3 regions of the Mucilaginibacter yixingensis genome follow, and region 2 is predicted to be linked to each of the others. Evidence: riboswitches for the same ligand, from Rfam matches in the RefSeq annotation. Region 2 holds a riboswitch; each other region holds the start of a gene.
The links. Region 2 has a riboswitch for cobalamin ahead of metE (5-methyltetrahydropteroyltriglutamate--homocysteine S-methyltransferase). Riboswitches for the same ligand answer to the same signal wherever they lie in the genome.
Positions count from the first base shown of each region.

Region 1: it holds a riboswitch for cobalamin, as region 2 does, so the genes downstream of both, ABZR88_RS05750 (TonB-dependent receptor) here and metE (5-methyltetrahydropteroyltriglutamate--homocysteine S-methyltransferase) in region 2, are expected to answer to the same signal.
Region 3: it holds a riboswitch for cobalamin, as region 2 does, so the genes downstream of both, ABZR88_RS09845 (TonB-dependent siderophore receptor) here and metE (5-methyltetrahydropteroyltriglutamate--homocysteine S-methyltransferase) in region 2, are expected to answer to the same signal.

Region 1 covers NZ_CP160205.1:1,399,293-1,403,582, reverse strand. The annotation lists gene ABZR88_RS05755 (YncE family protein) at 1-750, opposite strand, end outside; gene ABZR88_RS05750 (TonB-dependent receptor) at 747-2,783, opposite strand; cobalamin riboswitch at 2,888-3,088, opposite strand; gene ABZR88_RS05745 (Gfo/Idh/MocA family protein) at 3,396-4,290, shown strand, end outside.
Region 2 covers NZ_CP160205.1:4,551,594-4,555,883, forward strand. The annotation lists gene ABZR88_RS18610 (RNA polymerase sigma-70 factor) at 203-775, opposite strand; cobalamin riboswitch at 1,187-1,382, shown strand; gene metE (5-methyltetrahydropteroyltriglutamate--homocysteine S-methyltransferase) at 1,557-3,857, shown strand; gene ABZR88_RS18620 (beta-galactosidase) at 4,108-4,290, opposite strand, start outside.
Region 3 covers NZ_CP160205.1:2,445,956-2,450,245, forward strand. The annotation lists gene ABZR88_RS09840 (DUF6580 family putative transport protein) at 1-326, opposite strand, end outside; gene ABZR88_RS09845 (TonB-dependent siderophore receptor) at 390-2,336, opposite strand; cobalamin riboswitch at 2,436-2,629, opposite strand; gene ABZR88_RS09850 (SRPBCC family protein) at 2,711-3,442, shown strand; gene ABZR88_RS09855 (NAD(P)/FAD-dependent oxidoreductase) at 3,559-4,290, opposite strand, start outside.

The DNA of each region.
Region 1 (4,290 bases), 2.2 Mb from region 2:
GGTTTTATAATCGCCGCGAGAGGTAACATACAAATTGCCGTGTCCGTCAGGCTTAATATGATCCAGGTTAATGCCGACAATAATCTTCTTCGTCTCCTTAAAAGCACTCAGATCAATTACCGAAACGGTGTTATCATAATTGGGCACCCGGTACCCTCCCGAATTAGCCACATAAAGTTTATTATCCCGAATGGCCATTTCCTCCGGCTGATAACCCACCACACAGGTATCGCGCACCTTCAGTGTAGCAGTATCTATCCGGGCCACATAACCCAACCGCGAGTTAGGATCAATCAGCACCGGACCAGCGTATGAGCTCACGTATGCATAACCCTTATCAAAAGCCAGATACCGGCAATTAGGTACCGTAATGGTAGCAATGTGTTTGGCGGTCTTTACATCCATCACCTCGATCAGGTTAGATACGTTGATGACCGCATACAACTTACTGCCATAGATCTGGATATCGTTACCCACATCGCCCAACTCTTTCACCACGTTGGGATTACGCGATGGATAGATGTTTTTGGAATATTTCCCGCTGGGATAATCGTAATAGTCAATGGTGGCTTTGTTGCTGCCCATGTTGCCTTCGTTCAGCAGAAAGAAACCTTTAATGGTACCATCGTCTGTCCCACCAGATACCTGGGTGGTGGTTGGTTGCTGTATGGGGTCATTGCCTTTGCGGCAACTGGTTGAGATAATGGCAAACGCTAAAATGCAGAGTGCCGCAATATTTAAGTTTTTCATAGATTCATTTGGATAATCAGCCTGATGTTGGTGCCCGGCATGGGGTAGCTCTGCACCACCTCATATTGCTGGTTGAGCAGGTTATTGATCTCAGCCGAGAGTCTGAATTGTTTGCCTGATAGTTGCAGTGTGCGCGTCAAAGCAATATCGTGCGTGTAAAACGGTGGATGATAGTTTTCGGGGATGTTGGCAATGGCATCATACCGCTCGCCCGTATAGATGTAGCTGTAATTCACGTTCCATTTTCCGTAAGACAGATTCATCACCACAGAACCGCTGTTCCAGGGCTCATAAGGTATCTGTCCGCCGTAATACGGACTGACAACATCGGTAAAATCCTGCGCCCGCTGATAGGTGTAACTGAGTCGCGTACTCAACAGCAGTTTTGCCGATAAAGCCCAGTTACCTTGCGCGCTCACATCAATCCCCCTGATTTTTACATACCCCAGGTTAATCATCGTCCACCGGTATTGGTTGGTAGTAGGCACAGCGATGATTTTGTTTTGTACCTGGTTGTAATAGCCATCAACCTGCAGTTCGATTGATCGAAGCGCGCCATCGTTAAACATACGCTCCCAACGGAAGCCCAGGTCATATTGGGTGGTATATTCTGGCTTGAGGTTAATGTTGCCGATGAAAGTATAGTAAAGATCATTCAACGTAGGCATCCTAAAAATGCGTTTGTAAAAAGCACGAACGCTAAAAGCACTGTCGGCAAGCGGGCGCCAGGCGGCAATAAGCGATGGTGTGAGTTGTTGCGTATTACCCGCCGCACTGTTAACCACGCGAGTAGTCTCGTGCACAAAAGTTTCCAATAACGAGCCTTGCAGTTGTACTCTACCGAGATTGATGGTAGTTGCCAATGCTGTTAAAGAAGTGTAGCGCGTGGGGTAAACAAAATCTACCAGATCGGCATTCAACTTGTTCCACATGCCATCCTCTGAGAGATTAACATACCAATGCGGTGTAATTTGAAACAAGTTGGCGGCAGACAGATAAACCTCCTGCTGCCGGAAATGATTATTGATGTAAAGCGTACTTACATCCAGTCGTGGGTCCGACAGATAATGCAGGTAATCATAAGCATACTTCGCGCTCAGCCTAAGACTATATAAGCTACTGAATTTCTTTTGATATGCTGATTGCACAAAGAAGTTGTCATCCCACTGCCTATCCTGATGAACCAGGTTGGTATCGCTACGCACCACCGCACCGGGATAGCCACGGCCAGAGTTATAGAAATACAGCTTTGTGCTCCACTCGCCATCTTTAACACGACCGAATAACCCACCCTCTAACCGCAACGCCCGCACATCGCCGTTTTGACGGGTCTGTGTGGTATCATATCCGCCGGCTTTGGCATAAATAAATTTATAGCGACCGTTGGTGTACAGGTACTCAGCGTTAAAGGATGTGGATAGAGAATCCCGCAATTGGTGTTCCCAAAGCACTGACGGATTAGCCAACCCGAATGAGCCGGTTTTAAAAGCAAACTGGTAGTTATCCTTTTTATCGTCCTCAAACTTCGGCACCCGTGTAGTGAGGTAAATAGCCGATGCGGATGAAAAATCTTTTGCCGGTTGAAAAATGGCACTCTTTTGGCCGTTGTAAAGCGAGATGGCTTCCATATTATCCAGCGAGAACCGCCCCAGGTCAACCACCCCATTTTGGGCATTGCCCAATTCAATTCCATCATAAAAAACGCCCACATGCTGGGTGCCCAGGCTGCGCACGTTTACGGTTTTCAGTCCGCCGATGCCGCCATAATCTTTCACCTGCACACCCGAGAAATAGCGCACAGCATCGGCCACAGAATGAGTGCTCAAATCTTTTAATTGTTGCCCTGATAGCGTTTGCACCGGGATCATATCTTTCTCCTGATTTTTGCGTAAACCCTTAACCTGCACTTCTTTTAAGTGCTGCTTTCGCAGAGTATCGGTTTTGGTAGTATCGCGTTTTTGGGCACGCGCAGAGGCAATTCCCATCGGCAGGAACAGCAGCAATAAACACACAGAGCGCCAGGCAGGCTTCATCTTTTTGGGTAGATTTTAGCGTATAGCCGCAGGCAGAAAAAAGGCAAAAGAATAAAGAGACACCGAAAAGTATCGCTATTCCAGCTTCAATCCCCGAAAGCTATGAATAATGTTAAAGCTATGGCAGGTCTTCTGACTTTGCTTCCTCCAGGTAGTCCGGTCTTCCCACGCGCCGGCGGCGCACAGTGACCATTAGAATGGACTTGGTTAACAGAAGCTTACAGCTGCGGGACAGTCGCGGATTTACACCGTGTTCCCTTTTAATCCCGGGCGTAAAACCGGGAACCAAAAGCAGGGCGAAGATAGGGTTTTTGTTGATAGAAGGACATCTCAATTTTGTCATTGCGAGGAATAGCGGAGGTCGTGTTATGGGATGACGAAGCAATCTCGTCGCATGATTAAGCGTGAGACGAGATTGCTTCGTCGTTCCTCCTCGCAATGACAATAGTTTAGGCCGCAATCAAGACTTCTGAACTCAACCCCACTTTATATCATCATTGTTACGCTTGTAATTGATTTTCAATTTCTATATTTTCATCAATAATGGCCGGGGTCCTAAAGCCGGTATAAACCAATTTCCTTTATTATCTATTAAAACCTATCAAAAAGAAGATGGAACAATCTCGCCGTACATTTATCAGGCAGGCCGCCTTAGCTGGCGCCGGTATAATGCTGGCCAAAAATGGCTTCAGCGCAAAAAGCTACAAACGCATTATTGGTGCTAATGACCGTGTGCGTGTGGGTGTAGTGGGTTTTTCAGACCGTCACCGCAGCTCGCACATGCCTGCATTTATGAATCACGCCAAAGAACTCAATTTTGAGGTAGTAGGCGTTTCAGACATCTGGAAGCTACGCCGCGAGCAGGGTGCCGCCATGTGGAAGGATAAAATGCAGAACGATGTAAAAGCCTTTCGCAACAATGAAGAAATGTACGACAGTAAAGCGGTTGACGCCGTGTTCATCTCCACCGCCGATTTCCAGCACGCCCGCCATTGCGCCGAAGCCGTAAAAGCCGGCTGCGATGCCTACGTAGAAAAACCGTTTGCCGAAACAATGGAGGATGCCCGCTACGCACTCAAAGCGGTAAAAGAATCGGGTAAGATTGTGCAGATCGGCTCGCAGCGCCGCAGTGGTTCTAACTACCATGCCGCTGCAGATTTTATTAAATCGGGCAAATTTGGCCCTATTACCATGGTAGAGCTGACCTGGAACGTAAATCAACCCGGTCGCTGGCGCCGTCCTGACCTGCTTGATAAATTAAAAGAAGAAGACACCGATTGGAAACGCTGGTTAATGAACCGCCCTTACGAGGCTTTTGACCCACGTAAATACCTGGAGTTCCGTTTGTTCTGGCCGTACTCATCTGGCCTGGCCGGGCAATGGATGAGCCACCAGATTGATACCGTGCATTGGTTTAGCGGTCTGGCACACCCGCGCAGCGTGGTTGCCAATGGCGGCATTTACCAGTGGAAAGATGGCCGACGCAACTGGGATACCATTTTTGCCG
Region 2 (4,290 bases):
AAAGCAAAAAGGCCGCCTTTATTAAAGAGCGGCCTTTTATGTTTAAATTTTGTCATTGCGAGGAACGGCGCGGGATAAGCGCCAAAGGGTGACGAAGCAATCTCGTCGCATGCTTAGACGTGCGACGAGATTGCTTCGCGCTCAATCCAGTTCTCTGCCCTGCTCGCAATGACACAATGTTTTATTTATCTGACAAGGTGAATCAAATAATATTTTTTGCCGGTTTGGCGGCGTCTGCCAATCGCTCGGCTATCTTTTTGAGAGCGTTGCCCATGTGGTACTCTACCGTTTTTACCGAGATATTGAGCAGCTCTGCCACCTCTTTATATTTAAACCCATCCTCTTTAACCAGTTTAAACACCAATTTACATTGATTAGGCAGCTTATCTACAGAACTACTTAGAATGCGGTTCAGATCTGCGTAGTACAGGTTTTCCTCGCCGTCATACCCGGTATCTTTCAGGTCGATATCAATATCCTCCAGCGAGAGGTGCTCATAAACCTTCATACGAGACATCGCTGTTAATGATTTATTACGCACCGCCGTACAGATGTAAATAGTAAAGTTTCTGATCTGCTGCAAATCAGCCCGCTTTAGCCAGATGCTCAAGAAAGTATCATTAACAATCTCCTCAGCCTCTTCGGTTGATTTGACGAGCGATTTGGCCAGACAGAACAACTTGCGGTAATAAAACAGGTACAACCTTTTAAACGAAGGCCTGTCATTACGCAATGCTACATCAGCAATCAGAGCTTCAATTTCCTGATCAGACATTGAAATAAATTTTTAGGTCAAAAAACCGGTATTCAGGCGAAATGTGGCTTTTTGTGGTTTAAAATTGGTCGTTTATATAGCTTGAATGTAAAAAACACATTACAAAACAACAAGCTTGTTACAAATATTAACTAAAAAACAATGGCTTCCAACCTGCACTATCCTGCAAAAATCAGTTAAAAAACAGCAGTGGCGGCTTGAGGGGCCGCCGCGCTGCATAACCAATTAATGAAGGAAAACCTATGTGTTTTCTATAGATAATAGACACCATTATTGGGCGATACCCCAGTGCCCCGAAAAAATATTTTATCAAATTGTTATCGATTGCCTCTATAGGCCTGCAGGCTTATAAAATAGGGCAACACTATTCAAACCCTAATCACTACATTTGCAGCAGTAGTTCTTTACTTTACTTCATCAACCGGTATAGGTTTTACTTAATTGTAGATTAATAGGGAACTGTGTGCAAATCACAGGCTGTCGCGCAACTGTAAGTAACGTACACGGTTTTTGCCAAACACATGTCCACTGTCTGCCCCTTGAGCAGATGGGAAGGACGGCAAAAATGTTACAAGCCAGGAGACCTGCCATATACTGAATTGACAATGCTTTCGCGGTATGAAGCAATTGGTCAGGTTCAAATTATTTTATTGTCTGGGGGCACGGTGTGCATCTGCGGCAACATTATTCCCTGTCTTTTTATTTCCGTCTGCACATAAAGCATTGCGAAGCTTAGCCAAAGAGCTTTTAACCGATTTATTTATTTAATCTTTTAAAAGAAATGCTAACGCAAAATCTGGGCTACCCGCGTATTGGTAGCCAAAGACAATTAAAAAAAGCCTGCGAACAATACTGGGCAGGCAACATTAGCCTTAAAGAGCTGAATGCAACAGCCCGGAAGATCCGCGAGGAAAACTGGCAGCTACAGGTAGATGCCGGTATGGCACTCATCCCGTGTAATGATTTTAGTTTTTATGACCAGGTGCTGGATATGTCTATGCTGCTGGGAGCCATCCCTTCACGCTATGCGCCTGTGCTATCTCAAAACAAAAACAACCACGAGACCGACCTGTACTTTGCCATGGCCCGCGGCTATCAAAAAGACGGACTGGATATCAAGGCTATGGAGATGACCAAATGGTTTGATACCAACTACCATTACATCGTTCCGGAGTTTACAGCTAAGCAAGAGTTCCGCATTTTTTCAGAGAAGTTGTTTGGCGAGTTTAACGCAGCGCAGCAATTCTGCGGCGATGCGGCTAAACCTGTGCTGATCGGTCCGGCATCATACCTATTGCTGGGTAAAGAGAAAGAAGTCGGTTTTGAACGAATTGACCTGATCAAAAAACTGGTACCGGTTTATGTGGAGATCATTAATCGCCTTAAAACCCTTGGCGCCAAATGGGTGCAGCTAGATGAGCCCTGCCTGGTGCTTGATCTATCGGCTAAAGAAAAAGAAGCGTTGGTTTATACGCATCAGGCCATAGCCAATCGCGTAAGCGGTATCAAAATTTTGGTGGCTACCTATTTTGGTGCCCTGCAGGATAACACGCCATTGGCCGTTAATCTGCCGGTTGCCGCCTTGCACATAGACCTGGTGCGTGCACCAGAGCAGCTGGATGAGATGTTGAAACAATTGCCAGACAGGCTGCAACTATCACTTGGCGTAATTGATGGCCGCAACATCTGGAAAAACGATTATGAAAAATCGCTGGCGCTGATTAATAAAGCGGTTGCGGCAATTGGTGCCGAGCGTGTGCTCATCGCCCCGTCATGTTCGCTATTACACGTGCCGTGCGATCTGGAACTGGAAACCGAACTGGATTATGGCACAAAAAACTGGCTGGCCTTTGCCCGCCAAAAGCTGGGGGAGCTGAAAGATCTGGCAGCTATTTTTGAGGGCGATACCGCGCTGCTGGCTGCCAACAAGCAAAGCATAGAGGCCCGCCGCAACTCTACCCAGATACACAAACCTGCCGTAAAAGAACGCGCCGCCGCGCTGACTGCGCAGGACGCCGAGCGACTGCATACATTTGCCATCCGCCGCGAAGTACAGCGTGAGCGTTTTAATCTGCCACTCTTCCCTACAACTACCATCGGCTCGTTCCCGCAAACAGATGATATCCGCAAGCTTCGTGCAACGTTCAAAAAAGGCGAACTGTCATTAAACGCTTACGAAAAAGCTATTGAAGAAGCTACCATAGCCGCCATCCGCTGGCAGGAAGATGTTGGCCTGGACGTATTGGTGCACGGCGAGTTTGAGCGTAATGACATGGTGGAATACTTTGGCGAACGACTGGACGGCTTTCTGTTCACCAAGAACGGGTGGGTGCAGAGCTATGGTAGCCGCTGCGTAAAGCCACCGGTTATTTATGGCGATGTGAGCCGCCCGCGGGATATGACTGTGCGTTGGACCACCTTTGCCGCAGCCCAAACTGAGCGCCACATGAAAGGCATGTTAACCGGACCGGTAACCATCCTGCAATGGTCGTTCGTGCGTGATGACCAGCCGCGCGAAACCACCACCAATCAGATTGCCCTGGCCATTCGCGATGAGGTGGTGGCGTTAGAACAAGCTGGCATCGGCATTATTCAGATTGATGAACCGGCCATCCGCGAGGGCTTACCATTGCGCAAAGCCGATTGGCCACAATATCTGGACTGGGCGGTGAAGGCCTTCCGCATCTCGGCATCGGGCGTGCAGGATGACACGCAGATCCACACCCACATGTGCTACAGCGAGTTTAACGATATTATAGCCCACATAGCCGCTATGGATGCCGACGTGATCACTATTGAAACATCGCGCTCGCAAATGGACCTACTGGAAGCTTTTGCCGGCTTTAAATACCCGAATGAGATTGGTCCGGGCGTGTATGATATCCACTCACCGCGCATTCCAACAACTCAGGAAATGGTTGACCTATTGCAAAAAGCGGCTCAACTGCTCCCTGCACAAAACCTTTGGGTAAACCCAGATTGCGGCCTGAAAACCCGCAAATGGCCAGAAACCAAAGCGGCACTGGAAAACATGATTGCCGCCGCACAAACTGCACGGCAATTGATTGAAGTTGAGGCGTAATGCAGTTGCAAACTGTGTGAGCAGTTTAGGTACGAGATGCAATCTCGCGCCAGCGATTAACAACGAAGAACGGCGGGCCAAATGGCCCGCCGTTCTTGCTCTTTTCTCTTTGCCCTAATGTCATCCCGACCGCAGGGAGGGATCTTTTCGGGGCGACCTGTTGGGATACCTCATCGAAAAGATTTCTCAGTCGCCCTCACACGCATTTCCAGCGCTGCTTCTTCGAAATGACATGAGAGGGGATTTTTTATCAATCTTTCCAAACCACCACATCTGCCGGTTTTAGCTCGCGGCTGCCTATCAGTATTTTTTTGCCTTCTGGAATCGGCACTTCGTAAGCTTTATCGCCATAGTTAACGCCCACCCAGAAACCATCGCGCCACTGTACAATTACGCCCGGAGGGTAATCGCCGGTGGCAATGCCGGCTTCTTT
Region 3 (4,290 bases), 2.1 Mb from region 2:
ACGTTTACCACGTTTACTTTTTTGATCTGCGTGCCTATCAGTACCATGGCAATAAAGCACAGGTACATTGGCAGGCTCACCGCAAACGGATTGAGATGATATAGCGAGTTAATCAGCATATCGCTCACAAAAAGCGCAAGCACTGGCACCAGGTAAGCTTTCCACTTATCGCTAAAATAAGCGCCGCCAAACAGTGCCATGGCACCTACCGGCGTAAAATTGCTCATAAACTGAAATTTAAAGGTTAGCAGTCGCGCGGCGGCGGCAAACACAATCATCAGTATTAAAACGGCATTGCGGGTGGCAACTTTTTGTTGTGCGGTCATGTTCTGTTTTCTATTTTAACCCTCAAAGTTAATCAATATAGTTTTAATTAACAGCTAAACTTATCAATTGAACTGATATTTCAGGCCGCTCATAAAGTTTATTTTACGGGTGCTATAGCCATACCATTCTATATAGGTTTTATTCAGAATGTTATTCAGATCTGTAAACAACATCAATTTTTTAGTAGCCTGCCATTGCAAATGAGCATTCAGCAGATTATAGTGCTTTAAATCTACAATAGCTGGGTATGGCGGCGAATTAAAGTCCTGATCCTGGCGATCTCCCATATATTTATAATCTAAGCCAACAACAAAAGTTGGCAATACCTGATAACTGGCGTTTGCTCCATAAGTATTTTTAGGGCGACGATAAAGATTATTAACCTCTACCCCTGCGGCATTTGTTTGTTTACCTACCACATAAGTCATATATGCCGAAGCAGTAAGCTTATCCTTTTTAAAGCCCAGTTCGCTTTCAAAGCCTTTATCGTTCTGCCTGTTGATGTTTTGGTATACAAACTTGCTATCTGTAGTAATAGCATCTTTTATTTTACGCTGATAGAAAGCGGTATTAAAGGTTAGTACCTTCTTGATTACCTCCCACTCAAAACCGGCTTCGTATGATGCAGTTGTTTTTTCTGGCTTTAAAGCCGAGTTGCCATAAGGCGCGGCATATAGCTGGTACAGCGTAGGCGCTTTATAAGCCGAGGCTATGGTACCAAAAACTTTCAGGCGGTCAAATACATAAACTGAGGGATTGATAGTATAAGTAAAGTTATCGCCATATGTATTGTGATGATTGTATCGTGCACCGGTTTCTATATGGAAAATACCGGCTTTAAAAAATAATGAGGTGTAAACACTGGTAATGTTTGAACTGCCATAAACACTGCTAGGCGGCGGATTGTAGCCATCGGTACGGTAAGCGCTGTGCTGGATGGTATTGTAATATTTATAGTCAGCTCCGCTGGTGATGCTCCAGTTTTTATCAAACGTATAATTAAATACGGCTTCAATGTTGCTTACCCGGCCTAAATTTTGACTGGCAGAGGCAGTATTAAAGTTGTCGCTAGGCAAGTTGTTGTAATCACTCCAAACGTTGTTCTGGCTGGCGTTTACCAATAAAGACCCTGCGGGTAATGTCCAGGCGGCGCCTAAACCAGCAAACATAAAGGTCCGTTTATAGGTATCGTCTTTATCGTCGGTAAAAGCATCAAAATCCAGATCACCGGTATTGCGGCTCAATTGCAAATTACCTTTTAAAGTAAAGGCAGATGATACGTACTGCGAAATATTTGCGCTGATAGACCGCTGATAAAAACCGTCATTATCAAAAGGCAAGGTATTGCCTGACGGCGGCGCAGCAGCTGAAAATCCACGTGAATCTGTATTAGAGACATTGACAGCGATACCTGTTTGATTAACCATGCCATTAATATCGGCCGACTCACGGAAAGTATTATAACTACCGCCATTAAGTTGCACCGCAGCCTTTACACCCTTGCCTTGCGCGTGGCGGGTAATAATATTAATTACACCAGCAACTGCATCAGAACCATATAGCGTAGAACCGCTGCCTTTCAATATTTCAATATGATCAATCTGGTCCATAGCAATAGAGTTCAGATCATAGTTGCCGGCAATTGATTGCGCATCGTTCACAGGGAAACCATCAATCAAGATCAGGGTGTTACCGGCAGAAGCGCCGCGTAAATAAACCTCGGTAGCCTGACCTGGCGCATTTGTAACTCCGGAGAACATCAATCCAGGAACGAGATTAAGCAACTGAGGCAATGTTTTACCTTGTGATTGCTTGATCTGCTCTGCCGAAATTACGGTAACTGCCCTGCCAATTTCTTTTAATGTTTTAGGAGAACGGGTAGCAGTTACTACCACGGTGTTCAAATCGCGGGTGGTTGTGTCACGCGTTTGTGCCAGCGCCTTTGTGGCCGGCAGTGCCAGTTGTGCAAGCCCCAGGCCTGCAGCAACTACGATAAAGTTTTTTTTCATGTTGATGTGAGCATCAAACCCACAGCAATGCCGAAAATGAATTTTGGAACGGAAATACTGAAAAGCATCCACATTCAAGCTTCAATCCCCGAAAGCCGTGAATAGTATTTAGCTTGAGGCAGGTCTTCTGGCTTGCTCCCCTCTATCCTGTCTTCCCGTTTCTAAAACAGTGACCAATGGCCGGATATCGGTTACAGAGCTTACAGCTGCGGGACAGCTCCGGATTCACACCGGATTCCCTTTTAATCTTACAGACTAGTTAGTCGGCAAGAACCTTAAGCGGCGCAAAGGTAAAACAACTCGGCTTAATACCAAATAGCTATCTGTCAACTACATTTTTAAAACCCTTACCTGTACCTGGTGTTATTTATAGCATGACAACTTTAGCACAAAGAAACGCGGCCGTAGAACCGGCCCATCATCAACATACTATCAACCTTAACTGGCCGGAGCGCTATGTATCAATCATCAGCGGAGCTAAACTAAGCCTCTCGGGTTTAAAACATATTTTCTCAAAGCCATTCTTTAGCCTGGTAAAAATTGGCACAGGCGGCTATTTGCTCAGTCGAGGTGTAACGGGCCATTGCCCTGTTTATGAAATGGTTGGCCGCAATAGCACGAGACCGGTACAGGTGAACATCAATACATCCGTAACAGTCAACAAATCACGTATGGAGGTCTATGATTTCTGGCGCCGATTGGATAATCTGCCGCTGTTTATGACGCATCTGAAAAGTGTTGATGTGCTGACCGAACAACAATCGCGCTGGTCATTAAAACTGCCCGCCAATGTAGCCGATGTAAGCTGGGAAGCCGAAATTGTTTATGACGAGCCTGGCAATGTAATTGTATGGCAGTCAATGCCCGATTCGGTGATCACTAATGCCGGCCGCGTGCGATTTATAGACACGCCAGATCCTGATATTACGATGGTACACGTAACCATCACCTACCTGCCGCCAGCCGGCATTGTGGGCGCCAGTATTGCTCATTTGATCAATCCGCTATTTGAGAAAATGGTGGAGGATGATATCACCAATTTTAAGAGATACATGGATATAGCACATGTTACCGATGTAATTATCCTGCAAGAAGACGAGGAATAGAAATTAATGCTTGAGTCTTTCTTCACATCAACGGTCGACTATTTAGTCGACCGTTGCTACAACGTCATTTCAATGAACGAAGCAATGATGTAATGGTAAATTATCTTAGAAGCTCATCACTTCGCCACCGGCTCAGCCATCATTTTCTCCGTATCGAACTGGCGCACAATTAAACGATTATCGCCATCCTTATTAAAGTAATTGATAGCCCAGCTACAGAAAACAATCAGTTTATTGCTGAATCCGGCCAGCGAGAGTAAGTGCACAAACATCCATACCAACCAGGCAAAGAAGCCCTGAAAGTGCAGTTTACCCAGATCGGCCACTGCCTTGTTTCGACCGACGGTGGCCATAGTGCCTTTATCAAAATATTTAAATGGCACCGTAGGTTTTCCCGTCACTATGTTGGCAATGTTTTTAGCCAGGTGCTTACCTTGTTGTATGGCAACCGGGGCCACACCAGGCAAACCTTCGGGTGTTGAGGCACTAATCATAGCGGCCACATCGCCTATGGCAAAAATATTCTGATAGCCCTCTACCCTGCTAATATCATCGGTTTTTATACGGTTGCCCCGCATTAGCGGTGCAGCGTCAACACCCTGCGGTACCTCACCACGCACACCGGCCGCCCAAAATACGTTCCGGGTTTTAATATTGGTACCGTTGTCAATAGTCAGCAGATCGCCGTTGTAACTGGTAACGTGCACATCGTTATAAATAGTGACGCCCAGATCGCCCAAAAACGTCTTGGCTTTTTTTGAGGCACCTTCAGACATTGCGGCCAGCAGTTCGGGCTTACCCTCAGCCAGGTAAACTTTCATATCATCCAGACAAAGGCCGGGATAATC